DNA from 3 places in the Hydrogenophaga sp. L76 genome. Region 2 is predicted to be linked to each of the others. Evidence: predicted binding sites of a transcription regulator. Region 2 holds the regulator's gene; each other region holds the start of a gene.

Region 1 (3,272 bases), 1.3 Mb from region 2:
GCAACGTCATGATGTGCGCCTCGAACGACATCAACATTGCGGGCAAGCTCACACTGACCCACACCACCGGCATCGTTCCCAGTCAGAGTCTGGGCCTGCCGCTGGGCCTGGTGCTGAGTGCCGGGTATGGTGCGAGCGGTCCGGGTGTTGGCGGCGGTACGGTGACGTTCAGTCAGCCGGCGACGGTCACCATTGCGCCGACGACCATCATTTACAACCCGGTCACGTACGATGCGCCGACCGATTTTTCTCCCGACATCATCGGTGCCGCACCCACCCAGCAAATGCTGGTGTTCGCCCAGGGTGAGGACAAAGTCTTCGACGGAACCACCACGGCGACACTCTCTCCGTTTTTGATGGGAAACCCTGACGGTGTGACGCTGCTGGCAGGTTCCGGCAGCACGGCCAATTTCGACAACCCCGACGTGGGAACGGACAAGCCCATCACCTGGACCGGCTACAGCCTGAGCGGTGTTGATGCCGGCCTGTACGCCTTTGCCGTTCCCTGCTGCAGTGGCACTGTGGCCAGGACGACCGCCAACATCACCGCGGAGACTGTGATTCCTCCGGACACGCCTCCCGTGACTCCGCCGGTGGTGAGGCCTCCCGTGAGGCCACCCGTGGTGACGCCTCCGGTCGTGGTGGCTCCGGTGGTACCTCCGGTGGTGGCATCACCGACAGCGCCGACCCAGGACCTCGGGCCGTTTCCTCCCGTGTGGACGCCGTCCACACCACCCGCCGTCGACCGTCCCGAATACGTTCTCACGGTGCTGTCGCCAGCGCCCTTGCCGCCTTCGATGCTGGTCGTGGTCGCACCACCTCCTCCCCCACCCCCACCGGTCTCCGTGCCTGTTGTGGTGCCTGTCGAAACGCCGCCCGAGGTGTACCAGCCGCCCGTGCGCAAGCCCAGGCCGGAACGCAACTGAAATGGCGGTTGTGGGAAAACCTGTGACAGAACGGCGCTCATGATCCGCGAAATTTTCCTGGGCTTGCTGGCCGCTGGACTGATCAGCACCCAGGCGCACGCATCGCACGATGCTGCGCATGGGCCTGGCACCGGGTCGGGGTCGGCATTGTCGGGGCGGTCCGCTGAAGGCCAGGCTGTCCCGGCGGTCACGCCAACGCCAACCGCAGCGGTGGGGAAGAGCCCAAGACGCGCCCACTTTGCGCAGGCCAAAGCCTCCACGGAAGCCCGGCACGTGGCCCACTGGGTGGTGGATTCGGGCGACAACCGCAACAAGCCATTTGTCATCGTGGACAAGCGGGAGGCCAAGGTCTTCGTGTTCGATGCCCAGGGGAAGCTGAGTGGCGCGTCTTCCGTGCTGCTCGGACTGGCCATCGGCGATCACTCGGTTCCCGGCATTGGAACCAAAAAGATGTCCACCATTCGCCCGGAGGAACGCACCACGCCGGCAGGCCGTTTTGTGGCGAACCTGGACAAAAACATGAAGGGCGATGAAATGCTCTGGGTGGACTACGACACGGCCATCTCCATGCACCGTGTGGCCACAGGCAATGCCAGGGAACGCCGCGTCGAAAGGCTGGCCAGTTCGTCACCGGCCGAGCGCCGGATTTCCTATGGTTGCATCAACCTTCCCGTCAAGTTCTACGACAAGGTGCTGAGTCCGGCCTTTACCGGAACGGACGGCATTGTGTATGTGCTGCCCGAAACCCGCTCGGCCCGTGAAGTGTTCGGGTCCTACGACGTCGAGGAAGCGGCCAGCCTGCAGGCCGAACGTTAGGCCCCGCCAGCACCGGTGGACTGCCGCGCAGCCGGGAGCCTGCAGAGTGGCCCGGCCCCGCGCCCGCTGCGGGCTCCACGCGCTCCCGCCTGGCTTGCGGTGGATCGGGTGGGGTGGTCTTTTCAGGGCGTTGACGCTAAAGTCTGGATATCCATCCAGTGGTTTTCTTCCAGCGTCCCGCCATGCCCGACATCCTCATTCCCCTGCACGCCATCAAGGGCCGCGGCATCGCCCACCGCCAGCCGCACCGCTTCGAGCGCGATCTGCGGGCGGCGTTCGACGATGGCTGGGGCACGCTGGACGATGCGGCCGTCGCGGGCGAAGAAGCCGCCGCGCCGGCCACGCAGGTTACGTTCGAAGACGCCCGCAGCGCCATCACCCGAAACGACTCGCCCGACATCGGCTTCACCCTCGGCCTCAACCCCTACCGCGGCTGCGAGCATGGCTGCGTCTACTGCTACGCCCGACCCACCCACAGCTACCTGAACCTCTCGCCGGGGCTGGATTTCGAGACCAGGATCATCGCCAAGCGCAACATCGCCGCCGTGCTGCGCGACGAACTGCTGCGACAGGCCTATGCGCCCGACCTGCTGGCCATCGGCACCGTGACCGACGCCTACCAGCCCGTCGAACGCGAGCTGCGGCTGACGCGCGAGGTGCTCGAAGTGCTGCACACCGCGCGCCACCCGCTGGCGATGGTGACCAAGGGCAGCGGCGTGGAGCGCGACATCGACCTGCTCGCGCCCATGGGGCAGCAGCGCCTGGCCGCGGTGTACGTGACCATCACCACGCTGGATGCGCAGCTCGCGCGCATCCTGGAGCCGCGCGCGGCCGCGCCGCACCGGCGCCTGCGCACCCTGCGCACGCTGGCCGAGGCGGGTGTGCCCACGGGCGTGAGCGTGTCGCCGCAGATCCCGTTCATCAACGACGACATGGAACGTGTGCTCGAAGCCGCTTACGAAGCGGGTGCGCGGCGTGCGTTCTACCAGGTGCTGCGCCTGCCCTGGGAGCTGAGCGACATGTTCCGCCAGTGGCTGGCGCAACACTATCCGGACCGCGCCGCGCGTGTGATGGCGCGCATGCAGGACCTGCGCGGCGGCAAGGACTACGACGCCGACTTCGCCACCCGCATGAAGGGCCAGGGCCTCTGGGCCGACCTGCTGCGCCAGCGCTTCGTCAAGACCTGCGACCGGCTCGGCTTCAACCGCGACCGCGAGCCGCTGGACACGAGCCTCTTCCGGCCCGCGGCCCTCCGCGGGCAGGGCGATCTGTTTTAGGCGGCTGCGGCCAGCAGCGCCAGCGTGTCCACCCGCCAGTGGTGCAGCGCTTCGTAGTACCCCTCCCACACGCAGCCGTTGCAGCCGCGCCCGCAGCAGGTCGTGGGCTCGGGCGGTGGCGGGCGCAAGGCGGTGTCGAGGTCGATGCCGCGGCGCTGCGCCAGGCCGCGCAGGTGGGCCATCAGCGCGTGCGCCGTGGGCAGGTCGCCCAGCGGCACGGCGGCCGGTTCGTGGCGCACGAAGCGGGGCTGCT
Region 2 (3,272 bases):
CAGCAAGATCAGGTTGCCCAGCAGCAACGCAATGCCCAGGATGTGCGCCACCTCCAGCATGGGGTAGGCCCAGGGATGGGCACCCAGCGCCTGGAACATGACTCAGTCCTCCAGCAACTCCAGCGCCAGCGCAATACGCGCCTTGACCGGTGTGAGGCTGCGGGCATCCGACAACAACTGCCCCGGATGCGTCAACAAAGGCCCATGCGCACAACGGCTGGTTCGAACCACACGCACGCCCTTGGCCTGCGCTTCCAGCAACGCGGCCTCCAGCGCATGGTGCACCGTGCCGTTCCCAGTACCGGCCACCACGATGCCTCGCACGGCTGGGCCTGGAGCTGCATCGCTACAGGACAACAGGGCGCGCACCAGCGTGCCATCGGCGTCGGCGTGGCTGGTGAGCACGACCACCGGCGGCAAAGCCTGAGCCGACTGGATGCGCTGCAATGCAACCGGGTCCCAGAACCCGGTTTCAGAGGCCAATGGCCAGGGTCGGAACAGCCTAACCCGGCCTTCTTCCACGCAACCCAGCGGTCCGGCATCACCCGAGTCGAACGCATCCACCCGGTAAGTGTGCACCTTGCTCACGTCGGCCGCGCTGTGGATCTGCCCCGCGCACACCAACACGACGCCTTGCGCCCCGGGATGGCTGGCCACAGCCAGCGCGTCGACCAGATTCTGTGGCCCGTCCGGCACCAGCGCCGTGGCCGGTCGCATCGCGCAGGTGAACACCACCGGCTTGGCCGGTCGCAGCACGGTTTGCAGGAAGAACGCGGTCTCTTCGATGGTGTCGGTGCCGTGCGTGATCACGACCGCGTCCACCTCGGGCCGGCTGAGGTGAAAGGCCAGCCGGGTGGCCAGTTGCTGCCAGAGTGCAAAGCCCATGTCCTTGCTGTCCACCTGGGCCACCTGCTCCACTTCCAGCGGCAATCCCGCCATGGACGGAATCGATGCCAGCAGGTCCTCAACACGGACCTGACCCGCCACGTACCCGACGCCATCCCCGGGTCGGATGGCCCGGCCGGCGATGGTGCCACCCGTGCCCAGAATGACGCACCGCCGGGTTTCCATTGCATCTGCCACTTGCCAAGTCTCCAAAACTGGTTAAAAATACAGCCACTGGATAAGAAAACAGCTTGTTGATCTGACCAGTCCCGGTCGCGAGTCTCACCAGAGTGAGTTCCTCCCCGCATCTTCACGAGGTCCCCATGATCGAGTCGCCGCTTTACCCGCCCAAGCTCACCGCCCGCCAGCAACAGATTCTGGAACTCATCCAGAGTGCCATTGCCCGCACCGGTTCTCCGCCAACGCGTGCGGAAATCGCCCATGAGCTGGGTTTCAAGTCCGCCAACGCAGCCGAAGAACATCTGCAGGCCCTGGCGCGCAAGGGCGCCATCGAGCTGGTGAGCGGCACCTCGCGCGGTATCCGCCTGCGCAACGAAGACCTCCAATCCATCAACGAGTCGCGGGGGCGCCAGCTTACACTGCCGCTGCCCAGCCTGTCGCAGCTGATGCTGCCCCTGATCGGGCGTGTGGCCGCCGGCTCGCCCATCCTGGCCCAGGAACACGTGGAGCAGACTTACCACGTCGAGCGCAGCCTGTTCCAGCGCACGCCCGACTACCTGCTCAAGGTGCGCGGCATGTCCATGCGGGACGTCGGCATCATGGACGGTGACCTGCTCGCCGTGCAATCCACCAAGGAAGCCAAAAACGGCCAGATCGTGGTGGCCCGCCTGGGCGACGACGTGACCGTCAAGCGCTTCATGCGGCGCCAGCATCTGATCGAACTGCATGCAGAGAACCCGGACTACAAGACCATCGTCGTCGAACCGGGAGAGCCCTTTGAAATCGAAGGCCTGGCGGTGGGGCTCATCCGCAACAGCTTCCAGCTCTGACCCTTCGGGTCTGCGTCGCCTCAGCAGGTGGCGGGCGTTTGGTCTGGTGCGTGATACACGCGCACCAGGCACATCCCTGCGCTGGCGACTTCATCCGCAATCCTGCCTGTGTTCAACCCCTTTTGGAGTTTCGCATGGGAATCCGCTTCAACACCAACACCTGGCGCGCGCCGCTGCTGCTCATCGACAGCTGGCTGCCTCCCTCATTTGAACGGGTGGGCGCCGCTCGCTCGCTTCCGAAAATCCTGCACCGCTTTGTCCGTGCCGGCTGGTTGACCCTTTCCCCAAAGAGCCCTGCGGACAGCCGCACGGGCGTCATCACCGGGCACCGGGTCACCAACCATGCCATGGTCCGAGCCTGCCATGTGCGGGTGCTGAGGACCATGGACACTTCAGGCAGTCCGCGCGCCGATGGGCGGCTGGTGATCTCCGGTCGCATCAACGATGTGTGCGCAGAGCTTGAACGCCTGGCGGCACTGGAACTCCAGTCGGAGCCCCCGCAACTGCGCGCCTGAACCCACCCGGCTGTGCCGCACGGCCGGGAACAACCAGCCGCGACAAATGGATCGCGGTGGTCCTGCGGGCACAATAGAGGCCATGAATATTGTGATCCTTGACGACTACCAGGATGTGGTCAGAAAACTGCCCTGTGCCAGCAAACTGGCACCCTATCCCGCCAAGGTTTTCACCAACACCGTCAAGGGCGTGGGCCAGCTTTCGGTCCGGCTGCGCGATACCGATGTGCTGGTTCTGATCCGCGAGCGCACCCAGATCACGCGGCAGCTTGTTGAAAAGCTGCCGCGCCTCAAACTGATCGTGCAGACGGGCCGCGTCGGGCCCCACATCGACGTCAATGCCTGCACCGAGCGCGGCATTGCGGTGGCTGAAGGCGTCAGTTCACCGATCGCCGCCGCTGAACTGACCTGGGCGCTGATCATGTCGTCCATGCGCCGGATTCCACAATACGTGGCCAGCCTCAAACACGGTGCCTGGCAACAGTCCGGGCTGAAGGCGGCATCGATGCCGGCCAACTTTGGGCTGGGCATGGTGCTGAGTGGCAAAGTGCTGGGCATCTGGAGCTACGGTCGCATCGGCAAGCTGGTCGCGTCCTATGGCCGCGCTTTCGGGATGCGCGTGATCGTCTGGGGCAGCGAGCCAACCCAGGCACAGGCGGCGGCCGACGGCTACGAGCTCGCCACCAGTCGTGAGGCGCTGTTCGAGATGTCGGATGTGCTGAGCCTGCACCTGCGGCTCGGAGAACAAAGCGCCGGCTGCGTCACGCTGGAAGACCTCTCCCTCATGAAACCGACGTCGCTGCTGGTCAATACATCGCGCGCCGAGATTCTGGAATCTGATGCCTTGCTGGCAGCGCTCAAC
Region 3 (3,272 bases), 480 kb from region 2:
GGTCCCTGCTTTCGCAGTCGGTCAGCTTGCCGGGCAGCACAGCCACGCCCGATCCCTTGCGTTTTTCGACCTTCTGGCCGGCTTTCTGGCGGAACTGCGCGGCCTTGATGGCGAGTTCGGCGAGTTTCTTGCCGTAGTCCACGTGCTGGTTGAGCCAGAGTTCGAGCGCCGGGCGCACGAAGCTGCCGACCAGGCGCACCGCGTCGCGTGAGTTCAGGCGCTCCTTGATCTGGCCCTGGAACTGCGGGTCCAGCACCTTGGCGCTCAACACATACGAAGCGCGGGCGAACACGTCTTCGGGCAGCAGCTTCACGCCTTTGGGCAAGAGCGCGTGCAGCTCGATGAAGCCCTTGACCGCCTGGAAGAGACCGTCGCGCAGACCGCTTTCGTGCGTGCCGCCGGCGCTGGTGGGGATCAGGTTGACGTAACTTTCGCGCACGGCCTGGCCGTCTTCGGTGAAGGCCACGCACCACGAGGCGCCCTCGCCATCGGCGAAGTTGTCGTCTTTGGCATCGGCGAAACCGTCGCCTTCGAACAGCGGGATCACCGGATCACCGTTGAGCGTCTGCTGCAGGTAGTCGCGCAGGCCGCCCTTGTAGAGCCAGGTCTGCGTGTCCTTGGTCTTTTCGTTGACCAGGGTCACCGTCACGCCCGGCATCAGCACCGCCTTGCTGCGCAGCAGGTGGGTGAGTTCGGTCATGGGCAAAGCGGCGGATTCGAAGTACTTCGGATCGGGCCAGGCGCGCACCGTGGTGCCCTGCCTGCGGTCGCCCTCGCCTTTGGGCGTCATCACCAGCTGTTCGATCACGTCGCCCGCGGAAAACGCGAGCCTGGCCACCTGGCCTTCGCGGTAGCTGGTGACTTCGAGCCGTGTCGAGAGCGCGTTGGTCACGCTCACACCCACGCCGTGCAGGCCGCCGGAGAAGCTGTAGGCACCGCCCTTGCCCTTGTCGAACTTGCCCCCGGCGTGCAGGCGGGTGAAGACCAGCTCGACCACCGGGGCTTTTTCTTCCGGGTGCAGGCCGAAGGGGATACCACGGCCGTCGTCTTCCACGCTCACCGAGTGGTCGGTGTGCAACGTGACCTTGATCTTTTTGCCGTGTCCGGCGAGCGCTTCGTCGGCCGCGTTGTCCAGCACTTCCTGGATGATGTGCAGCGGGTTGTCGGTCCGGGTGTACATGCCCGGACGCTGTTTCACCGGCTCCAGTCCCTTGAGGACACGGATGGAGCCTTCTGAATATTCGTTCGTGGATTGGGTCGCCATGGGGGCGGATTGTATGCGCCCCGTCCAAAAACACTGGATGCAATTACAGACCAAACACCTGCCACCTCTACCGATTCGCGCTGCGCATCAATCATGGCCGCCGATTTCATGACCCCACGCGCCGGGGTGACACCCACCGAAAGGCCGGATTCGCTACAGTCTCGGGATGACTTCTTCCCCGGCCGCCGCGTCGCCCCCCCGTCTTTCTGCGTTCCAGGTGCTGGCCTGCGGCGCTGCCATCGTCACCCTGTCCATGGGCGTGCGCCACGGTTTCGGCCTCTGGCTGCTGCCGATCACCCAGGAAATGGGCTGGACGCGTGAGAACTTCGCCTTTGCGCTGGCCATCCAGAACCTCTCCTGGGGCCTGTTCGGCATTTTTGCCGGCATGGCGGCCGACCGCTTTGGCGCCTTCCGCGTGCTGCTGGTGGGTGCCGTGCTGTACGCGCTGGGTCTGGCCGGCATGGCGCTCTCGCCCACACCGCTGACCTTTGCGCTCACCGCGGGTGTGCTGATCGGTGCGGCCCAGGCCGGCACCACCTACGCCGTGATCTACGGCGTGATCGGGCGCCAGATCCCGGCCGAAAAGCGCTCCTGGGCCATGGGCGTGGCGGCCGCGGCCGGCTCGTTCGGCCAGTTCCTCATGGTGCCGGTCGAAGGCTGGCTCATCAGCGCGTTCGGCTGGCAGGAGGCGCTGCTGTTCCTGGGCGCAGCGGTGCTGCTGATCATGCCGCTGGCGCTGTTTTTGCGCGAGCCGGGTTTTGTGGGTGGCGTGGCGCCCAAGCGCGAACAGACCATTCTCCAGGCGCTGCGCGAGGCCTTCAAATACCGCAGCTTCCAGCTGCTGATGGCGGGCTATTTCGTCTGCGGCTTCCAGGTGGTGTTCATCGGTGTGCACATGCCGAGCTACCTGAAAGACAACGGTCTGTCGCCCCAGGTGGCGAGCTATGCGCTGGCGCTGATCGGCCTGTTCAACGTGATCGGCACCTACGCCGCAGGTGCCCTGGGCCAGCACATGCCCAAGCGCCATATCCTGGCCTTCATTTACCTGGCGCGTGCGGTGGCGATCAGCGTCTTCCTGATCGTGCCGCTGTCGCCTGCCAGCGTGTATGTGTTTTCCGCCGTCATGGGCGTACTCTGGCTGTCCACCATTCCGCCGACCAACGCGGTGGTGGCGCAGATTTTCGGTGTGGCACACCTCTCCATGCTCGGCGGCTTCGTGTTCTTCAGCCACCAGATCGGCAGTTTCATGGGCGTCTGGCTGGGCGGCGTGCTGTACGACCGGACCGGGAGTTACAACATCGTCTGGTACATCTCGATCGCGCTGGGCGTGTTCGCCGCGCTGGTCAATCTGCCCGTGCGCGAGTCGCCCATCACCCGCGGTCCGCAGCGCGTGGGAGCGGCCGCGTGAAGCCCCTGGTGGTCAAGGCATTTGTATGGGCCGGCGTGGCGCTGGCCCTGCTGGCCACGCTCGCGCTCTACAACCGGCCGGATTTCCTGGTGAACCTGGCGGACCAGCTCTGGAGCTGTTTCTGATGCACGGCACCGAAGCGCCTTCTGCCTGGATCAGCCGCTGGTCGCATCTCGTGCCGCCCGGCGGCAGGGTGCTAGACGTGGCCTGCGGGCATGGGCGCCACCTGCGCTGGTTTGCGGAGCGGGGCCACACGGTCACCGGTGTCGACCGCTCTGCCGAGGCCATTGCGGCGGTGGCAAGGCTCGGTCGTGCCGTCGAAGCCGACATCGAGAGCGGCCCCTGGCCCTTTGCGGACGAACAGTTCGACGCGGTGGTGGTAACCAACTACCTCTGGCGCCCCCTGCTGCCTCAAATCGTCGACAGCGTGGCGCCGGGTGGCGTGCTGCTCTATGAAACCTTTGCCGCCGGCAATGAAACCGTGGGCAAGCCCTCGCGGCCCGATTTCCTGTTGCAGCCCGGCGAGTTGCTGCGTGCCTGCGCTGGTCTGCACATCGTGGCCTATGAAGACGGCTTCACCGACCGGCCCGAGCGCTTCGT

Evidence for each region. The regulator LexA, encoded in region 2, represses DNA repair genes until DNA is damaged. The targets are predictions, from matches to a motif close to ACTGTATNNNNATACAGT.
Region 1: the regulator LexA is predicted to act here: its motif matches at 1,885-1,902, upstream of AC23D4_RS09875 (PA0069 family radical SAM protein).
Region 3: the regulator LexA is predicted to act here: its motif matches at 1,297-1,314, upstream of AC23D4_RS05850 (DNA topoisomerase IV subunit B).

The regions. Positions count from the first base shown of each region.
Region 1 is NZ_CM172807.1:2,070,536-2,073,807, reverse strand. Features, by position in the region: gene AC23D4_RS09885 (YDG domain-containing protein) at 1-926, shown strand, start outside; gene AC23D4_RS09880 (hypothetical protein) at 966-1,742, shown strand; gene AC23D4_RS09875 (PA0069 family radical SAM protein) at 1,925-3,019, shown strand; gene AC23D4_RS09870 (oxidoreductase-like domain-containing protein) at 3,016-3,201, opposite strand; partial or broken gene AC23D4_RS09865 (DUF1653 domain-containing protein) at 3,253-3,272, opposite strand, start outside.
Region 2 is NZ_CM172807.1:744,146-747,417, reverse strand. Features, by position in the region: gene AC23D4_RS03525 (hypothetical protein) at 1-99, opposite strand, end outside; gene AC23D4_RS03520 (asparaginase) at 103-1,071, opposite strand; gene lexA (transcriptional repressor LexA) at 1,209-1,895, shown strand; gene AC23D4_RS03510 (hypothetical protein) at 2,030-2,410, shown strand; gene AC23D4_RS03505 (D-2-hydroxyacid dehydrogenase family protein) at 2,493-3,272, shown strand, end outside.
Region 3 is NZ_CM172807.1:1,224,050-1,227,321, forward strand. Features, by position in the region: gene AC23D4_RS05850 (DNA topoisomerase IV subunit B) at 1-1,264, opposite strand, end outside; gene AC23D4_RS05855 (MFS transporter) at 1,431-2,672, shown strand; gene AC23D4_RS05860 (hypothetical protein) at 2,669-2,797, shown strand; gene AC23D4_RS05865 (class I SAM-dependent methyltransferase) at 2,797-3,272, shown strand, end outside.